DNA from 3 places in the Paenibacillus sp. E222 genome. Region 1 is predicted to be linked to each of the others. Evidence: predicted binding sites of a transcription regulator. Region 1 holds the regulator's gene; each other region holds the start of a gene.

The links. The regulator LexA, encoded in region 1, represses DNA repair genes until DNA is damaged. The targets are predictions, from matches to a motif close to CGAACATATGTTCG.
Region 2: a site for LexA is predicted at 6,336-6,349, ahead of HW560_RS16595 (YhjD family protein). Genes of this name have one in related genera too.
Region 3: a site for LexA is predicted at 6,232-6,245, ahead of addB (helicase-exonuclease AddAB subunit AddB). Genes of this name have one in related genera too.

Annotation. Positions count from the first base shown of each region.
Region 1 is NZ_CP058552.1:4,164,542-4,174,602, forward strand. Features, by position in the region: gene HW560_RS18855 (hypothetical protein) at 1-179, opposite strand, end outside; gene HW560_RS18860 (hypothetical protein) at 441-872, shown strand; gene HW560_RS18865 (hypothetical protein) at 896-1,324, shown strand; gene HW560_RS18870 (SOS response-associated peptidase) at 1,448-2,119, opposite strand; gene HW560_RS18875 (hypothetical protein) at 2,388-2,675, shown strand; gene HW560_RS18880 (YolD-like family protein) at 3,297-3,632, shown strand; gene HW560_RS18885 (CatB-related O-acetyltransferase) at 4,057-4,716, opposite strand; gene HW560_RS18890 (aldehyde dehydrogenase) at 5,274-6,575, shown strand; gene lexA (transcriptional repressor LexA) at 6,687-7,313, opposite strand; gene HW560_RS18900 (LysM peptidoglycan-binding domain-containing protein) at 7,620-7,997, shown strand; gene HW560_RS18905 (DUF896 domain-containing protein) at 8,094-8,303, shown strand; gene HW560_RS18910 (hypothetical protein) at 8,430-8,942, shown strand; gene HW560_RS18915 (HAD family hydrolase) at 8,970-9,776, shown strand.
Region 2 is NZ_CP058552.1:3,689,884-3,699,944, reverse strand. Features, by position in the region: gene msrA (peptide-methionine (S)-S-oxide reductase MsrA) at 1-502, shown strand, start outside; gene HW560_RS16630 (helix-turn-helix transcriptional regulator) at 700-903, shown strand; gene HW560_RS16625 (hypothetical protein) at 903-1,301, shown strand; gene HW560_RS16620 (lipid II flippase Amj family protein) at 1,340-2,140, opposite strand; gene HW560_RS16615 (DUF2188 domain-containing protein) at 2,368-2,838, shown strand; gene HW560_RS16610 (YitT family protein) at 3,048-3,770, opposite strand; gene HW560_RS16605 (nucleotide-binding protein) at 4,724-5,761, shown strand; gene HW560_RS16600 (hypothetical protein) at 5,758-5,991, shown strand; gene HW560_RS16595 (YhjD family protein) at 6,394-6,780, shown strand; gene cysK (cysteine synthase A) at 7,061-8,020, shown strand; gene HW560_RS16585 (ATP-dependent DNA helicase) at 8,588-10,061, opposite strand, start outside.
Region 3 is NZ_CP058552.1:3,339,614-3,349,674, reverse strand. Features, by position in the region: gene addA (helicase-exonuclease AddAB subunit AddA) at 1-2,666, opposite strand, end outside; gene addB (helicase-exonuclease AddAB subunit AddB) at 2,663-6,166, opposite strand; gene HW560_RS14925 (class I SAM-dependent rRNA methyltransferase) at 6,630-8,006, opposite strand; partial or broken gene HW560_RS34420 (Na/Pi symporter) at 8,630-9,067, shown strand; fluoride riboswitch at 9,242-9,325, opposite strand; gene HW560_RS33855 (Na/Pi symporter) at 9,299-9,631, shown strand; gene HW560_RS14915 (NUDIX hydrolase) at 9,691-10,061, opposite strand, start outside.

The DNA of each region.
Region 1 (10,061 bases):
TTAGCAACTGATTTTTCAGTTACAATAGTCTCTGACTTGCTTTCAGTCGGGATCGATACTTCGGTTGATGCAACCTCGTCTTTTTTAGAATTCTCCTCATCTTTGTTTCCAAAAATCCCTGCAACTATAATCACAACAATAAGCCAAAACCACCATTTTTTCTGAATAGGCTTTTTCAATCTTCTTCCTCCTGATATAGTAATAATTAACAACATAAAATAGTCTATCAGACCCAGGAAAATGTGGCTATATTTAAATTGGAACAATTTACAGCCACTATATTTAAATCCGATAGCATCGGTGAAAAGGTTCCACTAGTATAACGCTGGTGGAACCTTTTTTTTATTTAACAGATATTTTACACATTTCCCCTTACTTCGACATTGGAAATATAATACTATGATCCAGTAACATAAATACAAATATTTGGAGGTATTGGAATGATTGCGTCTATGAAAAAGAAATTGGTATTAGCTATGTCGACTTCCGTACTCGCTCTATCATTTGTTATTGCTCCAATCTCCGCATTTGCTAGCACACCGAATCCTGTTGACAGAGCAAAGATTGAAACGCCAGTTGTTACTCCACAACCAGTTGATGATGGCACTGTTACGACAATGGGATTCAAAAAATCAGCCTTTGTATTTGCTCTAAAGCATGGAGGGGAACTGCTCGAAGATTTGTTAGAATATCTAGGTAAAAAAGAGTATGCTGATTATGTGAAAGAAAATCGTTTATCTATCGCGAACTTTATAGAAGAGACTGAACTAGTAGTAGAGAAAAACTTAATTGGATTTTTAATATTCGAATGCAGTATTCCACAAGGTGCAGCGACAGTAATAGCTAAGGCTATTATGTTTATTGCATTTTAAATAATTTACAAGGTGGGAATGGAATGAATGTAGATGAACAGCTTGAGCTTTTGAAATATCAAATCAAGCTCATTAGAACAGTGGTTGCCTCGGATGAACATCCATATTTCATGTTCCTACTTGATCACGATTTTAATGAAAAGCAAACTCGTTCTTTGACTGATGTGTTATACATATTTAACCGCAGGCTAAAAGCACAAACTAGTGCAAGAGACGAACAAATGGAGCATTTTCACAGGGAGAAGATAGAAGATATAAAGGAAAGAAATAAATTCTTTTCAGTTCCTGATGATTTCCTATTGAGTGATTCTCCACCAACATATGATGAGTTCGTATCTCTTGTGAAGTTGATAGCGCCGGCAGATGTTAACCCATCATATCTTTTGAAATCTCTTCAGATGCAAGAGATGTATGTTAATCTATGTGAACATCTGTTAAAACAACAAAATTGAATCGGTAAAAGACACTGCTGGCATAATGCTGGCAGTGTCTTTTTTTGTTCACATATATATTTTTATCAAGCAACGTGTTCAGTTCTTATTTATCTGCAGCTGAGCTGCAGCTTTGCGGCATGTTCAGCCTACTTCTCTAATCAAATCCTCGTTGTTATTACGTACGTTACCTACTCCCTTTGGTACTTCGTATGCGCGCATCTCTGATGCTTGATACGGCTTCAACAGACCGAGCAACGACTGAACATCATCATTATCTCTTCCAAGCCATTCCGCCTCGTCCTCTGGACGCAGGATAACCGGCATACGATTGTGGATGTCTTCCATCAGTTCATTGGGCTGAGTAGTAATGATGGTGCATGTGCTGAGCTTATTGCCGTCCGGATCCGCCCAGGTATCATAAAGGCCAGCCAATGAAAAGATACTTTCATCCTTCATCAGTATGCGCATCGGCTGTTTGTCTGTCCCTTCTTTCTTCCACTCGTAGAATCCGCTGCATGGGATGATACAACGCTTGGAGCTGATCAGTCGTTTAAAGGCCGGCTTTTCATTTAGTGTCTCAGCTCGAGCGTTAATCATCTTGTTACCGATCTTGTCATCCTTGGCCCAAACGGGTACCAGTCCCCATCGGAGTGAGCCCAGCCTATTGCCGTCTTTGCTCCCTATAATGGTGGGGATGTACTGCATAGGTGCAGCGTTGTAATTAGGCTTGTACTCAAATCCATCTGCAATAGATGCATAGTACCGGTCTAATATAGCTTCAATGGGGTCAGTGATTGTAAATCTACCACACATACAAAACACCTCCTGTATTGTCTTTGCAATATATAATCACACAATAAATTGATCAAACATTGGTTTATGGAGTAATCCTGAAGATTGAAAAATACATTAAAAAATCTCAATCCAATTATATCGTTTTGCCATAAAGGATAGATGCGGTAAGTTATGGGTTAGGAGGTGTGTGATTATCCTAATTATGTAACGAATGTTACATGAATACATGTAAAAAATATAGTATTGTTGTTTGTGTAATACATATAAAATACTAGGAGATGATCTTGTGGCTTTGAAAAAAATCTTAACTGCTTCTGTTTTGTCTCTTGCGCTTTTGTCTATATCGGTGCCAGTAATGGCAAGCCAAGCTTCAGATGTAACGATTATGAACAAACAAAAAAGTGTGACCGTTTATCAAGATTACCCATCAAATGCTAATATTCCTTCAACCTATTTTTATACTGATGCCGATCATTATTATGGCACTCTTCAAAGAACGAATATCGTTCAAGTTACTCCATCACAAGTAAGAGCCTATTATTCAGGAATTGTTACACAAGATTCCGGTTTCTAAACTTACTAAAGGAAAACCCGCCAACTACTAAGGTTAGCGGGTTTTTGCTAATCCCAAATAATTCTACGATCTTGATGCACTTCAAACTGGTTACCTACTCTGTTGCCTGCATCTCTATTGTCTGAAGAACTTATGAATTTATTCAATATCTGCTCCATACCTGCCTTCAAGAATAAAATTACATAACATGGTGTAAGCTATTATTACTCTCTCCTATGAGTGCTACTATAAATGTACCTGGTCTGCTCGACTGGTTTTTTTTGTTGTTTATAAAAGAACAAATGTTCGCATATAATGAATTCGAGGTGGTTAACATGTTGACAGATTATCAACGTAAGGTCCTACGGATCTTGTACAACTACAGTGGTGGGCGGCGACGGCTGCCTACAATCCATAAATTGACTGTTAAAACGGGTAAGCATAAGCCAGACGTCATGGCTGCCCTGGACGCTCTTATAGCCTCGGAATACATACATTGGGATGACAAGTCAGATACGGCTAGTATCGTTATTTTGGAAGACTGGGAACGAGAGTCTGAGCTGCCTAAGCTTCCTAAGGCACCGTCGCCGGCGCAGCCAAATGATTTAAGCTATTGGACTGAATACTGAGGAGGAATGCAATGTGTCGAGCAAATTGACGGCTAACGGGATCTTTGAAGGATCTCGCATTATTCTTCCAGAACATCGGGAAGCATACTTAAACGAAATGAAGGAACAAGAGAGACGGGGGAAGCCTGCCTTGGATGAACAGGAAATGCAGCTCATTGAGGAAGCGATCCTGGAATCTTACCAAGAATGCCGCTCTGTTACGTTGACTGTATTTAACCCATTTGATGACGAGATTATGCGGGGCGTTGTGACATCGATCGATAAGCCAAACAGGAGAATTAAACTTGTACGCGCTGATGAGGATTATAGTTGGATCAAGATCGAAGAAATTACTGCGGCAAGCCGATAATTGATAGAGCCCCAAGGGATTACTCCAGGGGCTCAGTTTTTTTCCTTCTATTATATAGGGTTGTTTCGGACATATGATTTGTAATCCATCGGAGCTGTACTGACGGTTCATTTGAAGTTCGGGGACATCCCCCAACTCGTCCCCCAAACGTCCCTCAAGTCATGCAAAGCTATGATTGAATACGAGCTTTTGTTTCTATTGGATTCCATATTTAGCGCTTATATAATGAAAGAAACAATAATATGAAGCCATCGTACATAAATCGTACCCAAGTCCACCAATGGGAACGCGATTAATATATCACGTTGTACTAATAGCTGAATCCCTTGGCGCTCTAGCGCTGAGGGGTTTTTCTTTTTGTGGGCGGGGGATATAAAGAAGCTAGGTAGAATATTATTCTACCTAGCTTTATATATATAGGAGCTCAGTCCTTAATTTCTGATAAATAGTACTCATATAACTCATCAATAGAAGAGCCAGAAAGTAAGTGAGTGGCTGCTTCAATTGATTCTCTTTTCCAATCAAACCAGCGCATTTCTTTTAACTTCATGATTTCTTCTTCTGAGAAACGCTTTCTAACTTCTTTTGCAGGATTTCCACCAACTATCGTGTAAGGGGCGACATCTTTTGTTACAATTGAGCCTGCTGCAACAATCGCACCTTCACCAATGGTAACACCAGGCATAATCATGGCATTCATGCCGATCCATGCATCGCTTTCTATAATGGTATCTCCCTTGGGTGAGAAGGAACGGCTAATTTGATTAGCGAACGGATAAACCGTGATCCACTCCGCATGGTGATTGTTATTTCCTCCCATAAGAATAACGACACCGGCTGCGATACATACATAATTACCAATAATTAATCGATCTATTTGCCAACCAAATTCCTCAATTGGGTTGAATAAGCTCCTCGATTTTTCATCTCCCCATAAATATCTTACGCATCCATCTTCAAAAGATGAATGGTTATCGTAATAACCAGAGTAATAGGAGTAATCGCCAACATCAATTAATGGATTGGTTACAATGTCCTTTAAATACTTAATTTCGGACCAGTGATTAAAGTGGTTTATATTCATTTTAAATTCCTCGCTTCTAAGTTATATTTCTGAGTAACTTAGAAGCGTGATGCGGTAGCCACATTCTTTAGTTTTTTTAGACGACGAATCATCTGAATCATCCTTCCTTAAGATATGAGGGCCATTGTAGCAATGACCTCTTTTTTTGTCAATCCTATTCTCGTAAACATATGCAGTAAGTATCCTGATTCCAAGTATATATCAAGTGTATTTAATGAAGAGAAAATTCAGGAAGAAATAACATAGGCAGAAACCGTGTGTGCTATCGAGAACGATTACTATCTCACGTTGTAGTAGATCAGGGACCGAAACAAAAAGGTAAAGGGAAAGCTGGTATTCGTAGTGTAGGTCTTGGCATCTTAGCATTGAGGTTTTATGTAGACAATAAGAACGAGAATGGTTAATTAAATTTTGATTATATCGTTGAAGCGAAAGTACATATTAATTGTTTCCTCTATTTCAACAGTATCTATATGTTGATAGTTTCATATAATTGCGTTATAATTCATTTATGTTTTTAGAAATTAAATTTTGAACAATTAATTGGAGATGTTAATATGGAACAAGAGAAGCAACTGGTTTCCGCACAGCGGACATTTTTTTATACAGGTCAAACGAAGTCTATTGAGTACCGTATTCGTGCTCTTCAGCAATTAAGACAAGGAATTGAGAAATATCAGCAACGTATTCTTGACGCACTCCGTGCGGATCTAAATAAATCTGAAACAGAGGCTTATGGCTCCGAGATTCGAATTGTGTTGGGTGAACTGGATTTTGCATTGGAACACTTGGAGGAATGGGCAACACCAAAACCTGTGCCTACAAATTCTGCTATACCTGATGGTACAAGCCTAATTTATCCAGAACCTTATGGAGTTGCTCTTATTATTGCACCATGGAACTATCCGTTCCAGCTGGCTTTCGGCCCTCTAATTGGAGCCATTGCTGCGGGTAACTGTGCTATTATTAAGCCGTCTGAATTAACTCCAGCCGTATCACGTCTGACTTATAATTTGATTCATGAGATATTTCCTAGTGAGTACCTGGCAGTTATGGAAGGAGAAGTCGAGACCAGTACAGCATTGCTGAAAGAAAAGTTTGATTATATTTTCTTTACAGGCAGTACAGGTGTTGGCCGCATTGTTATGAAGGCAGCTGCTGAGCATTTGACTCCAGTTACGTTAGAACTAGGGGGTAAGAGCCCAGTCATAGTTCATCAGGATGCGGATTTGAAGCTGGCGGCTCAGCGCATTGTTCGTGGTAAATTTCTGAATGCTGGGCAAACCTGTGTCGCTCCTGACTATTTGCTTGTACATGAGGATGTACATGACAAATTAGTGGAATTGATCGGTGCAGAAATTCAGGACAAATTTGGAGACGATGTGTTGCAAAATGCTGATTTTCCGCACATTGTCAACGCACGTAACTTTGATCGTTTAGCGGTGTTACTCCAAGATGGCAAAGCAGTGATTGGTGGACGATCTGAACGTGATCAGCTGCTCATTGAACCAACAGTACTGGGGGAAGTGGATTGGAAATCCCCAGTGATGCAAGAGGAGATCTTTGGTCCAATTCTTCCTGTGTTTAAGTATACTGATCTTAACCCGATGCTAGATGAGATTGTTCGCCGTCCAAAACCACTGGCATTATATCTCTTCACGCAAGATGAAAATCTGCAGAATCAGGTTCTGAATCAAGTATCTTTTGGTGGTGGTTGTATTAATGACACATTGTCTCATATGACATCACATTATCTTCCATTCGGCGGCGTAGGAGAAAGTGGAATGGGTTCTTACCATGGTCAACAGAGTTTTGATGTGTTCTCTCATCATAAGAGCATTCTTAAACGCAGCGAATAGTTGTTAATGTAGAACAATATAAGTAATATGTAGAAAAAAAGAGGTTGTCCCGTTGAACGGGACAACCTCTTTAAGTATCTTATTGTGAAACAGTGAACAATAAGATACATATTAATGAATATCACGGAAAAGGCCAATGACTTTGCCCAGGATGCTAACGTGTTTCAAACGCAATGGTTCAAAAGTCGAATTTTCCGGTTGAAGACGAATATGATCTTTTTCTTTGTAGAACGTTTTTACCGTTGCTTCATCGTCTTCAGTCATGGCTACTACGATGTCGCCGTTATCCGCAGTTTGCTGCTGACGTACGATAACATAGTCTCCGTTAACAATGCCTGCTTCAACCATACTGTCTCCCACGACCGAAAGCATAAATACTTTCTGATCGCCTACATAATGCGTAGGAAGAGGGAAGTAATCTTCGATATTTTCTGTTGCTGTGATTGGAACCCCTGCAGTAACTTTACCCACGACTGGAATGCGAGCAACGCTGTGAGCAAACTGATGTGAATGCTCTGACTCTTCCTGGCTGAGAAGTTCAATGGCTCTTGGTTTGGTTGGGTCGCGTCTAATCAGACCTTTCTTCTCCAAACGATCCAGATGTCCATGTACTGTAGAGCTGGAAGCCAACCCAACGGCCTCACCAATTTCGCGTACGGAAGGAGGATACCCCTTCAACCGGACTTCATTGCGTATAAACTCCAGAATAGCCTGTTGCCTGCTGGATATCTTCGACATACCGTATCAACCCCATTTTAGTAACGTTTGGGAAAATTATAACATAGAACCTCCGTTCGTACAAACATAAGTTCTAAATAAAATGCCATAAAATCAATGTTTTTTTTGCAAATTAAGATGAAAAATTTCTTTTAGTCTAATCAAATACTGCAAATGACAGTTCCCATACAATAGAAGAAAGATAATGGAATGTAGGATGTTACAAAAAAAAGCGAACAATTGTTCTAAAAAGTTATTGTACAAAACAAGTGTTCGTGTTATATTGATTTTAACGGATAGGAACAAACGTTTGGAGGTCGATATTTAATGAGATATTCTACTTATCAAAGCATTTACGAACCGGTGCATTCAGAAGTGGTTGAAACGAACATAAGGAATTTTAAGAAGGTTTTTGCAAAAGGTAATGTCCCAACATGGGTCTTGAAATTAATAATCGTAAGCTTAATTATACTGGTTGGATGCAGTACAGTATTGACAGTGTTTGCTGGTAATGAAAATGATCTGTTGCCTGGCGGGAAGATAGCAGTTTCACAAGGAGATACACTATGGAGTATATCATTGAATCACAAACCGGAAACAATGGATACACGTATATATATAGAAGCAATTAAGAAAGTCAATCAACTTGGATCAACTTCAATACAAGTGGGGCAAGTCTTAATACTGCCTCAATTCACACAATAAAACTGCATATTCACACGCATTAATGCGTGTCAGCTTGACAAGCTGCCCTTATCATGTCAAAGTTAATATGACTTTGTATTTTTGGAGGGGACAAGCTTGGATATAGATAGTCTGGTAGCACGTATTAATGAATTGGCTCGCAAGCAAAAATCTACTGGATTGACAGAGGAAGAGCTCGCTGAACGTGCCAAGCTTAGAGAAATCTATTTGAATAACATTCGAAGCAATTTCAGACAACAACTGGATTCGATTGAAATCGTAGATGATGAGAACGATCAAGGCCACCAAGGCAAACTCAAACATTAAGGAAACCTAATGATATCATTATGATATTTAGGTTTCTTCCTGTTATCTAGAGGTTGCAAATTATAGGGGGAAATGTTGGTTTACTGTTATGTAAGCCGATACAAAGAACATCTAAGGGGGATTCTCATGTCGCGTTCGTTCGAGAGAACGGTTCGGAAAAATTCTAAGCAGTTGAATCAGCAACGTAAAAAAAGCGGTCAACCGATTTCAGGTACACCAGGTGAGGAAGTATTTAAAGGACGCAGCCTTCTGTTTCCTATTTTTCTGATCGGACTAGCATTCCTGTACCTCTTTATGAGTACATTTCTTGTCAAAGCTCCGATGACCACCTGGGACTGGGTGACCATGTTGCTGTATGTATTTTTGGCAGTCATCTTCATGCTCCGTCGTCCTTATGTCAAAATAGGAAGTAACCGGATTTTGACGACAAAAGGGAACCGTGAGCGTTCAATTGGAGTCGACGATATCGTGAAATTCAGATTTGAGCCAGGCACGGTTGTGATTGAGCATAATGCACGAGGTAAGAGATGGGTATTTACCAAACTACTCAATCGTTATGATACCGATGCAATCACTGAGCGTCTTCTGAAATTCGCCAAAGCACATCAAATCACCGTGGAAACATACGAGAAAAAGTAATTTTGCATAAAGGGGAAGATGACCGAAATGGCGTTAAAAGCGATTTTGTTCGACCTGGATGATACTTTGCTGTGGGATGAGCGCAGTGTTCGAGAAGCCTTTCATGAGACTTGCCTGATCGCTGCTCAAGAGACTGGTGTTAAACCCGAAGAACTTGAAGAAGCTGTTCGTAATGAGGCACGTAATCTGTATGAGTCTTATGAAACTTTTTCGTTTACCAAAATGATTGGGATTAACCCGTTTGAAGGTCTTTGGGCTAACTTCACGGGTGGGGATCAGCCGGAATTTCGCCAGTTGGAGCAGCTTGCACCTGCATATCGTAAAGAGTCATGGCGTCGTGGCTTGTTAAAGCTGGGTGTTGATCGTGAAGATCTGGCGGAACAACTCGCCTCACAATTTGGGGCAGAGCGGAGATCAAGACCCCATGTCTATGAAGAAACGATGGAAACGTTGAGTCATCTACAAGGGAAGTTCAAGCTTTTGCTTTTAACCAACGGCTGTCCTGCTTTACAACAAGAGAAGCTTGATGGCGTTCCTGAATTGGCTCCTTTTTTTGACGAAATTATTATCTCGGGTACATTCGGTAAAGGAAAACCTGATCCTTCGATCTTCGAGCACGCATTGAGTAAGCTGGGAGTGCAACCTGAGGAGAGTTTAATGGTTGGAGATAAGCTTACGACTGATATTCGTGGAGCGTTGTCTGCAGGTATTCAATCTGTTTGGATTAACCGTGAGAACAAAGAGAATACCGAATCGTATGTGCCTGACCATCAAATCAAGCATTTATCCGAATTGGAACGAATCATTGCTGAATTCTCAATTAGTGCATCATAAATCGTTTTTTTCTTGTACTGCTCAAACATTGTTAGGTTTTATGAGATGTATTTTATCCATAAAACCTAACAATGTTTTTTTGTTTTGGGACAGCTTGAACTGAACCGTAATTACGAAATATAAAATTTTTTATTAAAAGTTATTGATATTATAGAACTGCTGATTTAGAATATAACTAACATACTAGTACAACTAGTATGCGAAGAAATGCAGCGGATATCTGTGACTTACTCGAATGAAGTGAAACAGGAGTTATTCGCTCTAATTTTGCTTTCTATTGTAAGC
Region 2 (10,061 bases), 470 kb from region 1:
CCCTGCTCACTATAAACGGTACCGTAAAGGTTCTGGACGTGAAGACTTTATCGAACGCAACTGGTCCGGCAAAGTGGATAAAGACGGCCTGAAAGAGCGTCTGACGCCGCTGCAATATGAAGTTACCCAGAACAACGCAACTGAACCTGCGTTTCATAACGAATTCTGGGATCACCATGGTGACGGAATTTACGTGGACATCGTATCCGGTGAGCCACTGTTCAGTTCCACCGACAAATACGATTCCGGCTGCGGCTGGCCAAGCTTCACCCGTCCACTGCGGGACTACAATGTGAAGGAAAAAACGGATCTCAGCCACTTCATGATTCGTACTGAAGTGAGAAGTCGTGAAGGAGATTCCCATCTGGGTCACCTGTTCAACGACGGCCCTGCCGAAGCTGGTGGAATGCGTTATTGCATCAATTCCGCTGCCCTTCGTTTTGTACCCAAAGAAGACCTTGAAAAAGAAGGATATGCCGAATACGCTGTACTGTTTAAATAAGATAAGATAACATTCACATAGAATTACCTTAAAGAGCAGCGGAAATTTTCCGTTGCTCTTTTGGTTGTATATTTTGCCCATTCTCCGCTGGGATGTAAAGAGTTCTTGACATACGAATGATCAGTCATATAAAATCCAGGTGTAAAGAGTTCTTGACACAATTGAGTTCATCGTGCCATGTAAAGTGAGGTTTGTGGATGCAAAATCGGATAAAAGTACTGCGTGAGCTGAAAGACATTTCACAAGGCAAACTTGCCGAACAGTGTGATGTCAGCAGACAGACGATTAATGCTATTGAAAACAACAAGTATGACCCCAGTTTACCACTGGCTTTTGCTATCTCAGAAGCACTGGAGGTCACGATTGAACAGTTATTTATGTATGAGAGGAGAAAATCCTGATGAGGTCAAGAAACTGGATAATAGGAATTACAGGTTTATCGGCACTTCTTGTGCTTGGAATGGTGATATATCGGACAGCTTTTGGGAAATCCGTTGGACTCGGCGAAATGGTAACACTTGGGGCAATCATGATGCTTTTCATGTCAACCGTGACATGGGGAACAAAGGCAGATCAAGATCATGTTCGTGAAGACGAGGAATTGGGTAGAAAAATTACGGAACAGAGCTCGAAGCTGGGGTATTTTCTACTGACATTCTTTATTCTTATCGCTGTTGCTATAGACCATTGGATGCATGAAGAACCCAGTCTTCTGCTTCTCTCCTTACTAGGGCTCTCCATGGTGATCCTACCCTTTCTTGAATGGATTCAGATGCGAAAGTACAGATTATCGGAGTAATTCCGAGATCCTCTTTTGACTTTTGCATTCCTACTCTATCACATCATACTCACAATCCAGCCGATCCAGTAAGCAAATGGAATCAATAACAACTGAGCCAGCAATGTGCCAAATAAACGGGATACAAGCATACAGCCATAAATCTGATTCATTCGATTCAGCCGAATTTCACCACGCAGAGATTTGTCGCTAAGCAGCGAAATACGAGGATCAATCAGGATGGTTAACAAAATGGTCGCTACTCCATTAATGAGTCCGGTGGATTGCGAAGCAGCTACAGCCTGCCCTGGATAAAGATACGCAGCGTACAGACTGGACAGGACTCCAGTCGTATAGATTGCTGTCACCGCTATGTTCAACGTCATAAGACGTCTCGGCATTCCGTTGTGTACCAACAGTTTTGCCATTTTCCATGATGGTGGAGTAATATAATACATCGCGTTTTTGATCTTGCTGCGTTTTAGCAGACCTCGAACCATCGAAGGAATTGATCCTGCCTCCTCAAAATGAACGACCATTCGGGAAGCGAGCTTGACCATCGTTGGAAAACTTATAATCGCCAAGGCTGTTCCAACCGTAGCCGCGCCCATCAGCCAGTGCAGTTGCGCTGCAAAGTGTGGGTTCCCTCCATTCGTCGCTGTATCCACGAGATTGCCTACCATCGGCCCTTGGGCCATATTGGAGGTACGCGACACCAGCAGCAAAATTCCGGACAGGGACAAGGCCAGCGCGATTCTGCGAGTACGCAATCCCCCAAGACGCAGCGCATAGGACAGACTGTCAGCCGCATGAATAAGCATGGTAAATAACATAGGAATGGCTAGGCTCAAACTAAACATATGTAAAACTCCTTATCTATTTCCTAATGTGCTTCTATCTGTACTTTTCAAGCTTGGAAGTATTATACTCCTCATCCACATAAAAGTATAGAAAAGCACTAAGAATTTGAACGGTATAATGCACCAAAACTATACCATCCGCTTAAGGGTTCTCCACAAATAATCGTTTATTCATCCGGGTAAAGGGTAATATACAAATAACTTATATTGTACAGGAGGGAATCAATATGCCGTGGAACAAACAGGATTATCCCGTTTCCATGAAAAATCTGGAGCCTCGTGTCAGAGATAAGGCCATTGAAATCGCCAATGCACTGCTGGATGACGGTTACGAGGAAGGACGCTCCATTGCAATCGCTACTGCCAAAGCGGAAGAATGGGATGAGAATCATCCCACATCGAAAAGTTCGAAGCAGACTACCAAATCTTCATCAGACAGCAAATCGGACCATGGAAAATCTTCCTCTCCACGCCGTCATTCCGAACCTGTCTCTTCTTCCAAAAGCCATGATAATATTCATGTCGTTCCTACCGATTCAGGCTGGGCCATCAAGGAAGAAGGTCAATCCAAATCTCTGGCTACGTTCCGAACCAAAGCAGAGGCTGTAGATGCTGCCAAAGAAAAGAGTGAAAAACAGAACATTCGAGCTATTATCCATAATGAAGATGGACAAATTGCCTCTTCCATCAAGCCTTGAGTGATCTGTTCTAAAACTTGAGTAAATCTGTTCTAAAATAGGATATATCGTAAATGTACACGTCAATTTTTTACTTAAGGCAAGCAAAAAAGCCCTTTCGCCGCTAATGGAATAATTCCCATCAAGCATGCAAAAGGGCTTTGTGTTTGGTATGAGGCAAGCCCACCTTACTCGAACAACATTCATTACGAATAGGGGGATCTTTACGTTTAATGCGAAACCCCTCTAGCCACCGGAGCTCGTTGTGAGGCACCGCTGACTACTTTGGCTGCAGTCGATACAGGCAGCTTCACAGCTGAGGTCGTAACTGTCCGGCGAGCCGGGAAACTGACCATGTACGTAATGACTTTACTGGCAATCCATACGGCCAGAATGGTATATAAAGTTTCTTTTACCGGTAGAAAGAAAAGCGACAATCCGAGTACAAACGCATCGCTGACAAAGAAAACCGTTCCCAGCTTCCAGCCCTTCCAACGGCTAATGAGCACCGCCAGAATGTCATCTCCACCTGTCGCGCCTCCGAATCGAAGCACCATACCAGCTCCCACGCCCGTGATAACACCGGACAGGACTGCCGGAATCCACAGATTACCGTGAAACGGAATGACCAGGGTGGAGTACCGCTCAAACCCGTCATAGAACAATGAGAATGCGGCCACACCCAGCAGCGCCTGAATCATGAACTTCCAGCCCTTGATGAACCAGGCCAGAATCATGACTGGAATATCCAGCAGCAGCATACCGATCGCAGGTGATAAGCCTGTCGCGTACTTTCCAAGCAGGGCCAGACCGACAAATCCGCCCTCCGATAAATGATTCTGAAAATTAATGTGATAGTAGGCAAATGCCAAAATAAATGTTCCGAGCAGCATAATGGCGAACTTTCCCGCCTCTGTCTTAACTTGTTGTAAGGTTAACGATGTTCTCTTCATTCAGGTTCCCTCGCAGTTTGTAAAGGTTGGTTTGCACCGACCGTACCCTGCAAAAGGCAAGCCTGGAAGAAATCATCGTATTTGTCCTTCGAATAGTATTCATTCCAATCCCCTCTTTCGCAGAGTCAGCCGTTTTTTTTCTTTACGGTGATGTACTCTACAAGGGGCGCTAAGTGTAAGAGAGATCGTAACGTTTCCAGATCGTCCTTGGGGAGATTATCCTTCGGGAACTCATGGTATCCTGATCCTTTCTATCTGTTGGTGGTTAGCTGTGCCAATTAAACTGATGAATATTACACCTTGCATAAGACCATATAAACTTTACACTTAACCACTTCGATTGCAGTACCCTCTTTCGATCGCTGTTATCCCCGGATTTTTTGATTCCCTTTTCCAAAGGAGAAAATTCGTTGAATAGCTTATGCTTTCGAAGCAGCTTTCTTTCAGAAAGCTTTTAGGCGAGCGCTTCGCTTCTCCAGACGGGTTCTGCACTCTACGTTCTCGTGTAAAAATTTAGTTCACCTTATATAGACATGTGTAATGTTCAATTCAGTTTAAAAATCTAAGCTAACTTGCTTGTTCTTCTATTATATAACACCGATGTGATTGGGTCGAAACAGCAGATCCTTCAAAAATGCGCAAAAAGCGCACTCTGGCCTGCTTGAGCCGTCAAACAGCCACACCAGGACAAGCTTCTCTACCTAATGGTGCTACCTGCTCCTTCATTCTATGACTGAAGCTTCCAAATATAACTGTCCAGTCACCCAACTGTGACAATTTGGGTCCATTTTTTATTTTTCCGCGGATTTTAAAGGAATCATTCCCCTCTTGCACATACACTATAGCAGATGTAATCGGCTTTCTTGGTCCAGATAAACGTTTCCAGACTTACTCTGCTGTTTATGGTATAATATAACAATTGATTCCCACTACCGTTTAAGCGAGGCGGATTGATGAAAACGTTAAAGCCAAGAGTCTTTATTGGCTGCTCGCTGGAAGCGAAGCCGATTGCAGCCGCAGTACACGAAAACTTGCGTTTCTCGGCCGAAGTTACCCCTTGGTACTCCGGAGTTTTTAATCCAAGCAGTTATACCATGGACGATCTGGAAACAGAAGTGCGTACGACTGACTTTGCCATTTTTATTTTTCATCCGGATGATATATCTAAAATTCGCGGGAAGTACTATGCCTCTGTCCGTGATAATACAATGCTGGAAATGGGTTTGTTTATGGGTCGGCTAGGACGAAAGCGTATTTTTTTCATTCTCCCTGAAGATATTACGGACATCAAGGATGCCACAAAAGTTGAAGGGCTGCGGATGCCCACCGATCTACTAGGTTTAAATCCGCTGGTTTACGAAATTCGTTCAGATGGGAAATGGGCGCCAGCCGTCTCGGTGGCCTGTTCCAAAATCGCCGACAGCATCGAAGAACAGGGACGATGGAGCGATCCCGAAGTGGAACAAATCATTGAGAAACACAAAAGGTCTGAGGGCGAAGCCCGGTTGCAGTTGCTCAAGCTGCTGCGATTCTTCAGGGAGTTACTGCGTACCCGCAAAGCAGATGCAGTTATGCTGGAGCGAATGAGCGATGCACTTCGAAGTGCATTTGTCTCCCTTCCTCCATTTGCCGTGCGCGGGACTGCCATATACCGTACAGATGACAGTGGTCATATTGAACAATTATGTGGTAATGTTGGGGAACCGGGGAGAAAATATAACTTGTCCGCCAACGACGACAAACCGCCCGATGATCCGAAGCGAATTCTGGTTATTGATTCTTACCTGGAGAACAAAATCAAGATCAATCTCTACGACGACTACCTTGAGAAAGAGTATCTGCTATGCTATCCTGTAGCCAAGAGGTATGTAATCACAGTTCATATTATTGGACATATTGAAGCGGATGAGGCGATATTTCAGCAGATGGATTTGGAGAACCGTCATCTGTTTAACGCCATCAACGATTTGTTAGGAGGCGAACCGGAATGAAACCGGAAACGAAAAAAATAAGCAAGCGCTGGGGCAGCGACAAAAAAGTACGCCTCAGTTCTGCGCCCGAATCATCACGACCGGTTCCGGAACCCAAGGAAGAAGATCGTTTCCACAAACCGGCCGTACCGCTGACTACGATTGGCCCTTCGCTGAAGGGTAAGGAAAGACCTTACAAAGTGATTCTGGAAAAAGAGGCTCTTTATGAGAAGCCTCAGTATCTGGCTTAACCGCTTCATGCTCATATACAACTCTGCCGTCTGGTTCGGCAGATCATCTAGCCCCGCCACCCAAGGCAGGGGCTTTTTTGTTGCAACACTTTCGCATTCCTTCATAACCTTCGCTAGTACCAACGGTCTAAAAGCGCTCTAGCTCTTCATCTCTTCCTCTGATGCATTAAGTCGATTTCTTTATGCCCTTAGGTTTCCTGCAAAACCCAAAAATTATACCTTATTTTGGAGAAGGCTTGTCCCTATTTCACCTCCTCAAATCTCAGCATAAATCGCTTATGGACTGCTTCCAATATTTCTCGGTTGTATTGTGTATCATCATTGCATATATTGATTATAATATAAGAACATACGTTCTGTAAATAAGAACATGTCCGAATTCAAGGTTAAGGAAGTGAAAGTATGTCATCATCCCCTTCCGCCCCATCCCCTGCGGATGAAGACCACCGATTGATTAAAAGCATGGTTGTACGCACCCTGCTGCTGGATGTGCTTGAACGGGATATTCGCACACTGGATACGTTGCAGCTGAAAATGCCAGAGGTCTACATTCTGTCTCTAACCCGCATTCAGAATGATGTACTCAAGGAAATGCTGACGCTTCGCAAACAGATGAGAACTCGTGGTGTCAAGGTTCTGGAGGAGAAGCGGCAAGTCGATGGAATCGAGACCCAGTATCTGTGCAGAGGATATTTGCAGCGGTTCTATATGCTGTGGACGTTTGCGCGGAATGAAGTCAAAAAAGAGCTTAGTCGGCATCTGGATATGGATTTGACCCAGCCGTTATAGCTGATTCATCTGCTTAATGTACCCGTTATCGTTTGAATTCACATTTCTTAGTCCACTTCGTTCGCTTACTTCTCAGACTCCCCACCCTTCTGCCTAATCGAAACAGGTTGACCCCGGGAGGGTGCGTTCATTAAGATAGAATAGACTTGTCTGGACATTCCGTTCAGACTAGCAATGAAAATGGATTCTATAAGCAAACAAGCCTGCCTGCCATTAATGGCGGACAGTCTTGTTCATTGGAATTGCTTTTAACGTCTTATCAATCAAGGAGTTGTACTTCATGGACTTGAATTTGCATTTAATTAAAAATCAACCACCCGCACATACAGGCATTGCCGCAGATGTTACCGAACTGATCGGCCAGACACCTGCCGTCAGACTGAACAGACTTACAGGCAGTGATTCCGCTGACGTATACGTCAAGCTGGAATATTTCAATCCCAGCGGAAGCGTCAAAGACCGTGCCGCCTATAACCTGATCGTTCAGGCTGAACGGGCAGGCCTGCTGCTTCCCGGCGCAACCATTATCGAACCAACCAGCGGCAATACTGGCATCGGTCTGGCGATGAATGCTGCTGCCAAAGGATATAAGGCTATTCTGATCATGCCGGACAACATGTCTAAGGAACGCATCAACATCCTGAAAGCCTATGGCGCAGAAGTCGTACTTACCCCTGCTGCGGAACGGATGCCTGGCGCGATTCGCAAGGCCAAAGAGCTCCAGGCCGACATTCCGGGAAGCTTCATTCCCCAACAATTCGAGAATCAGGCAAACCCGGATATTCACCGGATCACCACGGCTCCCGAAATTATGCAGCAGATGGAAGGCAAGCTGGACGCCTTTATCGCCACGGCGGGAACAGGCGGTACGATCACCGGAACGGGAGAAGAACTGCGCAAGCAGCTGCCGGACATTCGTATCTATGCGGTAGAGCCAAAAGGTTCACCTGTGCTGTCCGGCGGCGAGCCCGGACCCCACAAGCTCGTCGGTACAAGTCCGGGGTTCATTCCGGACATTCTGAATACCGACGTGTGGGATGCCATAATCCAAGTGTCCGATGAGGATGCACTGGATACGATGCGGCAGCTTGCTGCCCGGGAAGGGCTGCTGCTCGGCCCTTCCTCTGGTGCTTCGGTGTGGGCCTCCCTTCGCATCGCGAAGGAACTGGGGCCGGGGCACCGGGTGCTCTGCATTGCGCCTGATACCGGGGAACGGTATTTGAGTATGGGTATTTTTTAACACAGCATAAATCTGTACACATCAAAAAGGGGCTTCCATGTCCCAAAAGTCATGAACCCATAAGTTATAAGCTTGACAGAGGCCCTCCCCTTATGAGCATTCATTTAGTACTCACTCATGTAGTGTTCATTTAGCGCTCATTGCTTCTAATGAACCTGAGACACGCTATTCACTCCTATTTGCGCAGGTCTGACGTGTAACGAATCATAGCGACGTTATTTTTCCATATTCGGGTCGATTTCCAGGTTGAAAGCCATTTTCGGTCGGAATAACGTTACTGAGATTCGTTAGAATTTACATCTCTTCATTATCACCCTAATAAAGTGCGGTAGATTCGTTAGAATGTTGGAGCGATGTGGAGTGAGGGTAAATTCCTCAAAAAAAGAGAATAGAAGTACATTGCAGGAACCATCACAATAAAAAATAAGCTCTTGCTCACATACGGATGGTGCATCCGCAGAGAACAAGAGCTTTTTTCTGATGGGAGCCATTTCGGCCCGGTTAGAACGTATAATCCAATGTACATGTAGGATTTAGTACGATTTTGTATGATTTAGAATTCAGTCATTAGTGTGTCAGGGTTGTCCATTCTACACCTTCGGGAAGCAGAGCCGCAATGCGGTCTTTGGCTTCCTTTTTCGTATGCAGCGATTCATCGAGAATGACCGCAGAACCGGAATCCGTGCTTGTCCGAATCAGACGTCCGAGACCTTGCTTCACACGCAAGAGCATATACGGAAGATCGATCTCTTCATAAGGTGCAGCTGACGCTGTGCGTTTTGCATTGAATACAGGGTCCTGTGGTGGATACGGGAGCGACCAGATCATGACATTGGATAATGACGGTCCTGGAACATCCAGTCCTTCCCACAGATTGACGGAGCACAGCACACTTTCCTCATCCTGCTGGAACGCCGCGATCAGGTCACTAATCTCCCGATCTCCTTCATACATAAAGCGTAACCCTTGAGCCTCAGGCACATGAACGATGTCCTGCTTGAATGCACGCAGCTCTTCCATCGTACGGAACAGAATCAGGGCACGACCCCCACTCTCCTGAAGCAGCGTCACGGCGTCACGCAACCGATTTTCATTTTCCGGGTGACCAGGTACGGTTTCATCGGTAATCTTCATCTGCATTTTGTCCGCGTAATCATATGGAGAAGCCACCGAGAACGATACAAAATCATCAATCCCCAGACTGTCTGCCACATAACGGAATGAACTGTCCACAGATAACGTTGCGGATGAGAAGACAATTGGAATGCCTGTATTGAACACACGCTCGTTCAGAATTTCCTTCACGGTACGCGGCATGATCGATAAGGTTGTCTCGTCTTCGCTCTCTTCAGCCCAGCAGATATACCCATCTTCCTTACGGAACAGCGCAAGGGCAGACTGAATCATGTCCAGATGTTCTTCCACGACACGCATCTGATAGCCATCCAGCGAGAACAATCCGCTCTCAAATACCAATTCTTCGCCAATCGCATCCAAGACGCTGGTCAGACGTTCAATCTCACGCAGCAGCGGCGGTTCTACCCGCACTTCTTTCCGTTCCGATCCGGGAATGGCTACCGTATACGTATCCAGCAGCGCAAACAATCGTTCACTGCTCTCAATCGCTTCATCCACACGCTCCGCGAGGGATTCACGAATCTCGCCTTCAAGCAGACGAGTCACCAGTTCCTCGAAGATGCGGTGTTTCAGTTTGTAGCTCAGTGCGTTCAGGGCCGCTTCTTCCAGCAAATGTCCTTCGTCAAATACAACCGAGCTGTGATCAGGCAGCAGTGGCAATTGTCCCTCGCGTTTGCGCGCTTCATAGGTCCACACATGCTCCATGTAGTAATCATGGGAACAGATGATGATGTCCTTGGAACGGCGGTAATGGTCACGAGACAGCGTCAGACCGCAGCGTTGACGTTTGGGACAAACGAAGCAGTCTTGAAAAGGGTCCCAGTTAATTTTGTTCCACTGGCGATCATTCAGATGTGGATACTGTTTGCGGTCACCATACGGATGGAAGGCCTGAAGCGTACCC
Region 3 (10,061 bases), 820 kb from region 1:
ACATAAGTCAGGAAGCGGAACAATCCACGATTGGCCGTTGCCTCCTCATATTGCCGCGCGCGATCATATAGAGCCTTCAAATTACTTTGACGCTGCATGCCTCCAGGTAGGCCACCAACCCAGTCCAGATAACCCGTTTCCCGATACATACGCCAAATGAGTTCACTCAGGCTGCCTTGTCTCGCTTCAAGCCGCCACTGTTCCAACTGACGCATAAAGCGAATTAACTTTTGTTGCAGCTCTGTGCTGGTACCGTTTTCCTTATCTGCATCATCGCTTATACGTCCACCCATACTTGCATCTGTACCGGCATCCAGAACCTCATCTGTATCTGCCTGAACAGAGGATTCATGTATGTCTTCGATAGCGTCTGCCTCGGCGGATACTGCCGACTCCCGCTGCCCCTGTTCCATTTCTGACCAGACTTCGGGCCATTGCAGCTGGATTGCAGATGAATTCGAATTTGAAACTTTCTCACCATGCTGCCCGAAAACATTCAACGAACTAGTGAATGCTCCTGTAGCTGAAACAACAGCATCATAGAAAGACTGTCGCTTGTCCCCAAGGCGAATCTGAGCCAGTTCCTCTTCATCTAGTCCGACAATCGGCGAACGAAGCACGGAAGCAAGCGGGATATCCTGCCTTGGATTATCCACAATCTGCAGCAAGGACAACATCACTTCCACTTCCGTCGCCTGGAAATACCCTTTGCTTTGCTCCCCTCCGGCAGGAATACCCTGCTGTCTGAATTCCTCAATCATGAGTGGAGCCCACATCAGGGCAGAACGCAGCAAAATAACAATGTCTCCATAACGCGCAGGTCGCATGGATTTGAGGGCTTTATCGTAAACGTTGAGGGCTGGTTTATCCGTATCTCCAACCATTTCACGAATACGGCGAGCGATGGCCCGAGCCTCCAGCTGGGCGGTTTCGAGCTCGGCACTTTCCAACTCAGCAGAAGGCAGCGCATCCCCATTCTCGTCCGTGCTTTCCGTGAGATCAGGTCCTCCGCCTTGACGATCGATCAGCATGAGTTCAGGTGTGTAAGCCTCATCTCCAAGCGTCTCTTCCGGGAAAGTAGCTCCATAAGCGAGCTGCGCTCGTTCATCATAGGCAATCTCGGCTACCCCTTCATTCATGAGCTGCTTGAATAACATATTGACCGAATGGACGACTTCTGCACGACTGCGGAAGTTACGTGCAAGATCAATACGTCTTCCTGCATGCAATGAATCTCTCTCTCCGTCCACTCCCATATCCGAATTCGCTGCGTATTGACGATACTTGTTCAGAAACAGACCGGGTTCAGCCAGACGAAAACGGTAAATACTCTGTTTCACATCACCGACCATGAATCGGTTTCCTGGATTTTCTCTGGAAATCAGTCTGACGATATCTTCCTGCACTGTATTGGTATCCTGATATTCATCCAGCAGCACTTCATCGAAACGTGCCCGATATTCCATTGCTGCATCCGAAGGCATGGACAGCTCGGGGGTTGAATCCTCATGACGCAAAATATGAAGACAGTAATGCTCCAGGTCACTGAAATCGACCTGACCGCGTTCCTGCTTGGCCTGTCGATATCGCTCTCCAAATGCACTGACCAGCTTGGACAGTTCCTGCATTAGTGGTGCCGCCTGCTCCAGCTCCTGCCAGAAAGAAAACGCACTTCTTCCAAACAACGAGCCTTTCAAATCGGTAACGGCTTTTTTCGCAGCCTCACGCAGTTCCTTGACCTGTTCTTGTAACCCCGGGTCTGTCTGGTCCTTTTTGCAAGGCTTCAGCTTGCCAAAAGCTGCTGGCTGAAACACTTCAGGCAATCTCTCCCACGGCATGACCTCAACAGCTGACAGAAGCTCTTCGACCATTGCCAAATCTTCTTTTAATGTATCTGCATAAGGTTTCGGACCTTCCGGCTGCATCGATATGCTGATCCCTTGACGCAGCAGACCAGCAGCACCACTCAGGGCAAGAGCAGCATCACGCAAAATACTCTGAACCCATGCAGAATGCCCAAGTGCCTCGACACTTTCCACCTGAAAAGCAGAGGCCATCTCCGCAAGCCAATGATCCGGCCAGGAATGACTGCGTGAGAAATCATACAAACGCTGCACAAGTCGATGCATGGCATCATCGTTTCGTTCCCCACTGAACCAATCCACCAATTCGCGGAATGTACTGCCTTCGTCTTCTTCCCCATACTTTTCTTCAAACAACTGCTCCAACAATTCCTGCCGCATAATCTCGGCTTCATTTTCATTCAGAATCCGGAAAGCCGGGTTTAGCGGAATTTGCTGATAATAACGACGAATGACCTCCATACAGAATGAATGCAGAGTCGTAATGGATGCCCGCCCAAGTAGTGAAAGTTGTTTGCGCAAATGTTCTTCGGCAGGCTGCTCTTCAAGTGCACGTTCCAGCGCTTCCCGTATCCGCTGCTTCATCTCGGCCGCAGCAGCTTTCGTAAATGTCGCAACCAGCAAACGATCTACGCTGAATCCGCGGGAAGGGTCTGCAATCTTACGAATAATTCGTTCAACCAATACGGCTGTCTTCCCGGAACCCGCTGCAGCAGCAACCAGGATGTCTTCCCCACTCTGTGAGATGGCACTCCATTGGTCATCACTCCAGAAGCTTCCCTCCGGTTTTGGCATATTCGTCATGATGTTTCCCCTCCTTTGTCATGAGACAGCATGTCCCAGATTTGCTGTTTGCCCGGTTTGGATAACAGATTATATTCATTGCCTTCGATGTTTTCATCAAATTGACAGACTGGCTTGTACGGACAGAAGGTGCATGCAACCTCCTGCTGGATACGGTAAGGTTCAATCGCCACATCCCCATCGGTAATCCGTGTGCCAATCTCACGTATATTGCTGCGAACTGAAGCCAGCAAGGTATCCCATTGCTCTGGGGTAGCTACAGCGGCACTGCTATAAAAGCTGCCATCTGCCTTAAGCGCAACCGGAATAATGGCTGAGTAACCTTTGTCAAGGGTATTGTCCATTTGAGCGATCGCATCCCGGTCCGCAAGCAGCAAGCCTTTCATTTTGAACCGTTTCAGCAGTTCTTGACCTGCCTGCTCAGAAGTCATGCCATTCGCGGATTGAAGCAACGGGTTATGCACATGGAAATAGAGTGTTCCTCCAGGCATCGCCGATTCTCCAAGCCACTCCTCGGCAGCACTGAGCAGTACCTCCAGATACGTGAGCATCTGTAATGACAGGCCATAATACACTTCATGCAGTTTTAGATCGGTCTGGCTCGATTTGTAATCAATGACCCGCAGCAGTAAGCCGTTCTCTCCTTCAGCCACATCCACGCGGTCGATACGCCCGACAATCTCCATCACACAGCCATTTTCCAATTCAAAACGAAGCGGTGGCAGCGGTTTGCCTGGTCCAAAATCAAGCTCCAGCCCAATCGGTTCAAAGCTTCCCCGTCTGGACTGTTCACCCAGAATAACCGAAGCCCGGCTAACGATATCCTTCAGCTTCCGGAAGATGTAACCATATCGTTTCGTGCTAAGCAAAATCTCTCCCTGCAGCTGTGGTGCAATCTGCTCCACGGTGTGCTCCGCTTCCTTCCGACATTCATCCGGAGACAGACTGCCCCAACTGCGATTCTGCTCACGCAAACGTATGGCAAGCTGACTCAAGGCAGCATGGAACAATTGTCCAATATCAGGAGCTTGCAAGCGGTACAGCTGGCGCTCTTTCAGCCGCAGCCCATGGGATGCAAAATGGGAGAAAGGACACGCCACAAACCGCTCCATTCGGGAGACACTCGTCCTTACCTCTGTACCATATAATCTACGGCTCGTAGCGGTACGCAGAGGTAACGCCCGATTGCGATAAAAAACAGATCCAAGCAATTGCTCCAGCTGAGGTCTGCTTGTCTCCCGAGAGACATGCCAGTTATAGATCGCCCACCACATTTCAGGGATATCTTCTCCACGGCGCCATCTTCGCAATTGTCCAATGAGATAAGAGAGGCTCTGACCAGGATGGTTAACATAAGACCAGTGTACCTCTTCAGCATCCGTAACCGGCGGTTGGGCAAGCAATGGCTGCTCATGCAAACCGAACATTTTCCGTACATGTCGTACAATTTCCGAGGGCAGTAATGTTTTCCCTTCATCATCTGCAACGGGATGACTCATCCATAACTGCTTGCTCGCCGCGGTCAGGGCTGAATAGATCAGAAAGCGTTCGTCCAGCATTTGTCTTGTTGCTCCGGGACCAAGCCCCAAACCTCTCTCCGTTAACAGCAGCCGTTCCTGCTCGGTTAATACACCATCATCCTGAGGCACGGCAGGCAGTTCACCATCTACTGCACCCAGAATAAATACGTACTTGATATCCTGAAGACGTGTACGATCCATCGATCCAACCAACACCTGATCAAGCGCTGGAGGAACGAGTCCCAGTTTCAGTTCGGTCAATCCGGTCTCCATCAGCCCTGCAAACAGATCGATATCCAACCGTTCGGCTCCCATCATATCAACCATCTGATCTAATAGATCTAGGACGGCACCCCACATTTGACGATGCTCTCTCGACCGCTCCGGATCACCCTGGGCCTTGGCTTCTGCAGACATCTGATCCAGCTTCCAAGGAATCTCGGCATCTTCCAGTAGTCTATATAGCGCCGCACATTGGTCTTTAGCTGTCTTTGCCTTGCTTATTCGTTTCTCAAAAGCACCCAACGGGTCAACAATCACCGTTCGGCATTTTTCCATTAAGGACAGCATCTGCTCCCGGCCCCGGCTGCGGACATCCTGGTCGTTGTCTTCCAGAGACAGGCTGGGTACATACTTCCATGGCTTGCCATCTGTCCAGCGGTATCCGTGAATTCCACAAGCCAATATATAATTTTCAAGCTGGTCCATATCTTCACGCGTGATGGAACCGTCTCGTGGAAGCAGCAGATCCGTTTTTACACAGCGAAATACATCCTCATAACGCCAGCGACGGCGAACGATATCGAGTGCTGAACGAATAAATTCCGATAATGGATGATGTAGTTCATTTCTTCTCCGATCCAGAAAGACAGGCACGCCATAGTCCCTGAATAGGGGCTCAGCAATGTCGGCATATGTATCCAACTGACGAACAAGCACTGCCATATCTCGATAACGCGCACCTTCATCTTGCGCCAGACGACGCATCTCACGAAGTGCTCCTTCCATCTCAGCCCGGCGGTTCTCAGCAGCGTAAAGTCGGACACCTGCATCACGCCCCTCACTCTTCCAGCGAACTCTGCGATCAAAGCCAGCCTCCAAATGGGCCAGTCCAGGACTGCCCTCATATCTCGGCAAAACTTCCGGTTGAAGCACCGTTGTCTCATTAAGGACACCCAGATCCTCGGCCATGCCTTTGAGACGTGCGTATGCACTTGCTGTGGGATGGAACAGTTCCAATTCTCCTGGAAGTGCGCCGTGGTCGTATGCACGATCCAACGTCAATGCAATTGTAACGGAAGAAGCTTGCAGCATCAGTCTTCCAATGACACTCATTTCCTGCGGGGTAAATCCCTGAAATCCATCGATCCAGATCTCTGCATCTTGCAGCAACCTACTCTCCGGCAATCGCTCTGTCAGTTCAGTCAACGTGTCTTCATCATCGATATATAGTTCGGTTAATTCCTTTTCATAGTCACGGTATATAAGAAGCAAGTCATGCAGCTTGTCTCCCAGAATCGGTGCAGAAGAGGAAGTATTCATTGCGGAAAGTCCTTCTTCCAGTGAAGTAGGGTCAAGTTCATAACGTTTAAACTCACTGTATAAATCATTTAAATCTCCTATAAATCCCAGCTGACTGCCCGATGCTCCAAACAGCTTCAATTCTTCCTTACGACGCTGGAGCACTTTGTAGAGCAGCATTTTTTTGCCTTCAGCTCCAATGGGAATACGGGCAGAACCACCTGCCTCCTGCATGACCCGATAGGCCAATCGGCGAAAACCAAGCACTTCAGCACGCATGGTACCTTTAATAGCACCAGAAGAAACCAGCGACTGTTCGGTTCGAAACGAACTCTGTTCCGGGACTAGCAGAATCAGTGGTTTACCTTGTGGTTCCTTTTGAAGCAGGGATGTGATTTCCCGGGTAATCAGCGCACTCTTGCCGCTGCCTGCCCGGCCAATAACAAAGCGTACGGACATGTTTAATCCTCCAAACCATCACGAACAAGATTTTAATTCCCAGTATAACATATCTGACTTGGTTCGGAACATACGTTTGCCACTATCCGGCAATTCCAGAGAGCTTTTGCATGAGCATAGCAAAAAGGGGATATCCCATAAGTCATGAATATGACAGAGGACATCCCTTGTTAGCGTTATTTTGTACTAATGAACCTGAGACACGCTATGCGCTCCCATTAGCCCAGATCTAAGATCTAACGAATCACAGAGACGTTATTTCGGCGATTCGATCCATTTTTTATGTTTTGACACCGTTTGATGACGGAATAGCGTGACTGAGGTTCGTTAAATCTGGCAACCGTTGATAATCCACCTGTTAAGATGTGATAGGTTCGTTAGCGCATGGAGCGAAGTGGAATTCCTTTTGAGACAGCCCCTCTTTGCCAAAATAGATGAACGATCCAATACTGATATCGCTCGATTAATTCTTTTTGCTGCGTACTTCGAAGATGGCAAATTTCAGGTAATGACCTTCGTCTACCCCCAAAATTTGTGGGTGATCCTTACCAGCTGCTTTCCAGTCGATTAGACGAAGCACTTTGCCTGCATCCTCGGCTGCATCCGCAATGGTTTCCAGGAAGAGATCCGGACGCATGTGGTATGAACAGCTTGCCGTTACCAAATACCCGCCCTCATTCACCAGTTTCATTCCTTGCAGATTGATGTCCTTATATCCACGGCATGCGCCTTTGACTGCTGATTTCGTTTTGGCAAAGGCTGGTGGGTCGAGGATGACCACATCAAATGTTTTGCCACCGGCTGCTAGCGCTTTGGACGTATCCACTTTCTGTTCGCCAGCACGTGCACGTACGTTACGCTCATCGAGGCCTTTCACCTGCTCACGCAAGTATTGGAATGCATCCGCAACGACAAATTCAACCCGGTCTGTAAACCCGTTCAGTTCTACGTTGGTACGTGCACTTTCAATCGCATGCTCTGAGATATCCAGGCAGGTTACTTTTTTGGCTCCATATTTGCAGGCGTTCAATGTGAAGCTGCCGGTATGGGAGAAACATTCCAGCACAGTGGCCCCATCCCAATAAGGGAACGTCACAACCTTGCCGCTTTTATTCACAGGAAGCAGCTGCTGCGTACCATCCTGCTCAGTCTGTTGGAGCGTAATACCGCTCTTGTAACCCCAACCCTTCATAAGCGGTTCGATGGCTGCACGATTCTCGCGCTGGTCGAAGAAGTACCCTGTCTTCTGGCCTTCCACGATATCCACCTTAATGAGCAATCCGTTCTCCGTTACCGTGACATGACGCGGGCAATCCCCATACAATGGTCCTTTCGTCTGCTCCAAGCCTTCGAGTTCACGAATGGACACATCACTGCGTTCATAGATGCCTTCCGGCTGCATCACTTCAATTAGAGCTTGTACAATCGCTTCGCGGCAACGGTCCATCCCCAATGTGAGCAATTGAACAACAAGGATGCTGCCAAAACGGTCAACGATCAGTCCAGGCAGAAAATCAGCTTCCCCATAAACAAGACGGTATGCCTCCCCATCCTGGATAAAACGCTCCCGGTGGCGTAAGCAATCGCGGAAACGCGCTGCAAAAAACGCGGTGTCCATCTGTTCAAACTCCAAGGGTTGATAGGCCACGACTCGCACTGTGATTTGAGATGCAGGATTATAGTACCCTGTCGCGAGATAGCGACCTTGGTGATTCATTACGTTGACCAGATCTCCCGGCTCGGGGTTTCCTTCAACAGAGGCGATTTCATTGTTATATATCCATGGATGTGCATGTTCAAGCCGCTTTTTGCGGCTGCGTTCCAGTGTAACTGATGGCAAGATAGATCCACTTCCTTTAATTTATTGTTCAAAAGATAGGCTTGGTGTAAAGGTGACCGCTGCGGTGATGGATTGGACTTTCGATCACTGTTGTCTCCAAATTTTATTGATTTATTATTCAGAAGGTTAAAATTTGGAGACAAAGGCGAACGCTTCGCTTCTACAGTTCCAATTCCATCCCCTCCGCTACATTTGCAGAATCTCCGTATCTTTTGAATAGGGGTGCGGTAATTGGGATGACCGCTGCGGGGATGGATCGGACTTTCGATCGCGGTTACGTCGTTGTACAGATGAATCTCAAATTCCACAGTTGCCACTGCGATGACAGAACAACCTTCCGATCGCTGTTATCCCCAGATTTTTCTGATTCCATTTCACTATAGGAAAAATCAAGGGATAAAGGCGAGCACTTCGCTTCTACAGTTCCAACTCCATCCCCTTCGCTGCGTTTGCAGAATCTCCGTATCTTTTGAATAGGGGCGCGGTAATTTGGGTGACCATTAAGATAACTTATCGGTCTTTCAAACGCTGTTAACTTCAGAATTCCGTTAGCCTGTCATGGTTGTCCTTATTTACTCATAGGATGAGAATAAGGATATGCACGGAAGGAATGATGTTAACTCATGTTCAGAGATGTTGTGCTGCCCTTACTATACGGGCTTCTTATCTTTTTTGGCGGGATGAAGCTGATGGAAACAGCCTTACAGCGGATGGCCGGGCCCATGTTGGCTGGATGGCTGGGCCGTGCTACCTCTGCTCCCTGGAAAGGCATGGCTTTCAGTGCGGGCGCTACAGCCCTGCTGCAAAGCAGTACCGCCGTCACCGTGCTCACCATTGGACTCGCGAACGCCAGATTAATTAGCTACGGACGCACACTTGGCATTATTCTCGGCACCAACATCGGGACGTGCCTGACCACCGAGCTGGTCGGACTGCAGATCGGACGGGTTTCCCTGCCTCTGCTTGCCTTGTCACTTACAGGCTGGGCCGTCTTAGTTGTGCTTGGTGAACGAAATCAGCTCGCTCCTGAACGCACACGCCGGACGCTGTCTACCATGCAATACAGCTTTCTCGCTTCAGCCGGATTTGCCCTCGTTATGACAGGCATTCAAGTGATGCAATCCATTGCCGTACCCCTGCGAAGGTTGGGCGTATTCCAGTGGTTTCTGGATCGCTCAGCCGACAGCTTGTGGTGGGGCTTTCTGGCAGGTGCCTGCCTGACGGCGCTCATTCATAGCAGCGCAGCCGTCATCAGCATGGCGATTACGCTTGCAGCCACAGGCGTACTGCCTGTGGAGATCGGCATCGCCATTGTGATCGGGTCGAACGTAGGGACCTGTATCACCGCCGTGATTGCTGCCGCTGGCGGAGCATCCGCAGGCAAATTTGTCGCAGCCTCCCATGTCGTACTAAACATTGCGGGAGCGCTGCTATTTATGCCGCTGATCGGCCAGCTGCATGCAGCTTCGGCCTGGCTGTCAGCGGATAACGGGGCGCAGATTGCGCACGCCCAGACCCTTTTTAACGTCACCAGTTCACTGCTTGCCTTGCCGTTCTGTTACTTGCCGATTTGGCACAAAAAACCACCGGTCTCCACCCCAGTGGCGAAGTCACCCATGGCCTGATGTTCGAAACTCTCTCACTCTCGACAAAAAGTAGCGATACGTCACTCAATAGAAAACAGCTATACGTTAATGCCTAATTTGTTCAGTGCCACTCGTAAAATGTCATCGTTATTATCGTATCCGCTATGCTGCTGTCTGGACCAAGCTTCTTCCGGAGCGTACCAATCTACACCTTTGATTTCTTCAATCTGAGGCTGCAGATCGCCGCTTTCCGCTTCAACGAGATAATAATGAACTTCCTTGTCCACCGGACCAAACTCAGCATGCTGATACGTATAAGCAATGATATCGACGGGTTCTACAATTCGGCCGACCATGCCTGTCTCTTCCAGAATCTCACGCAGTGCGGTTTGTTCTACCGTTTCTCCAGCTTCCATTTTGCCCTTGGCGAGAGTCGTTTTGCCGTAGCGATCTACAATCAGTTGAATTT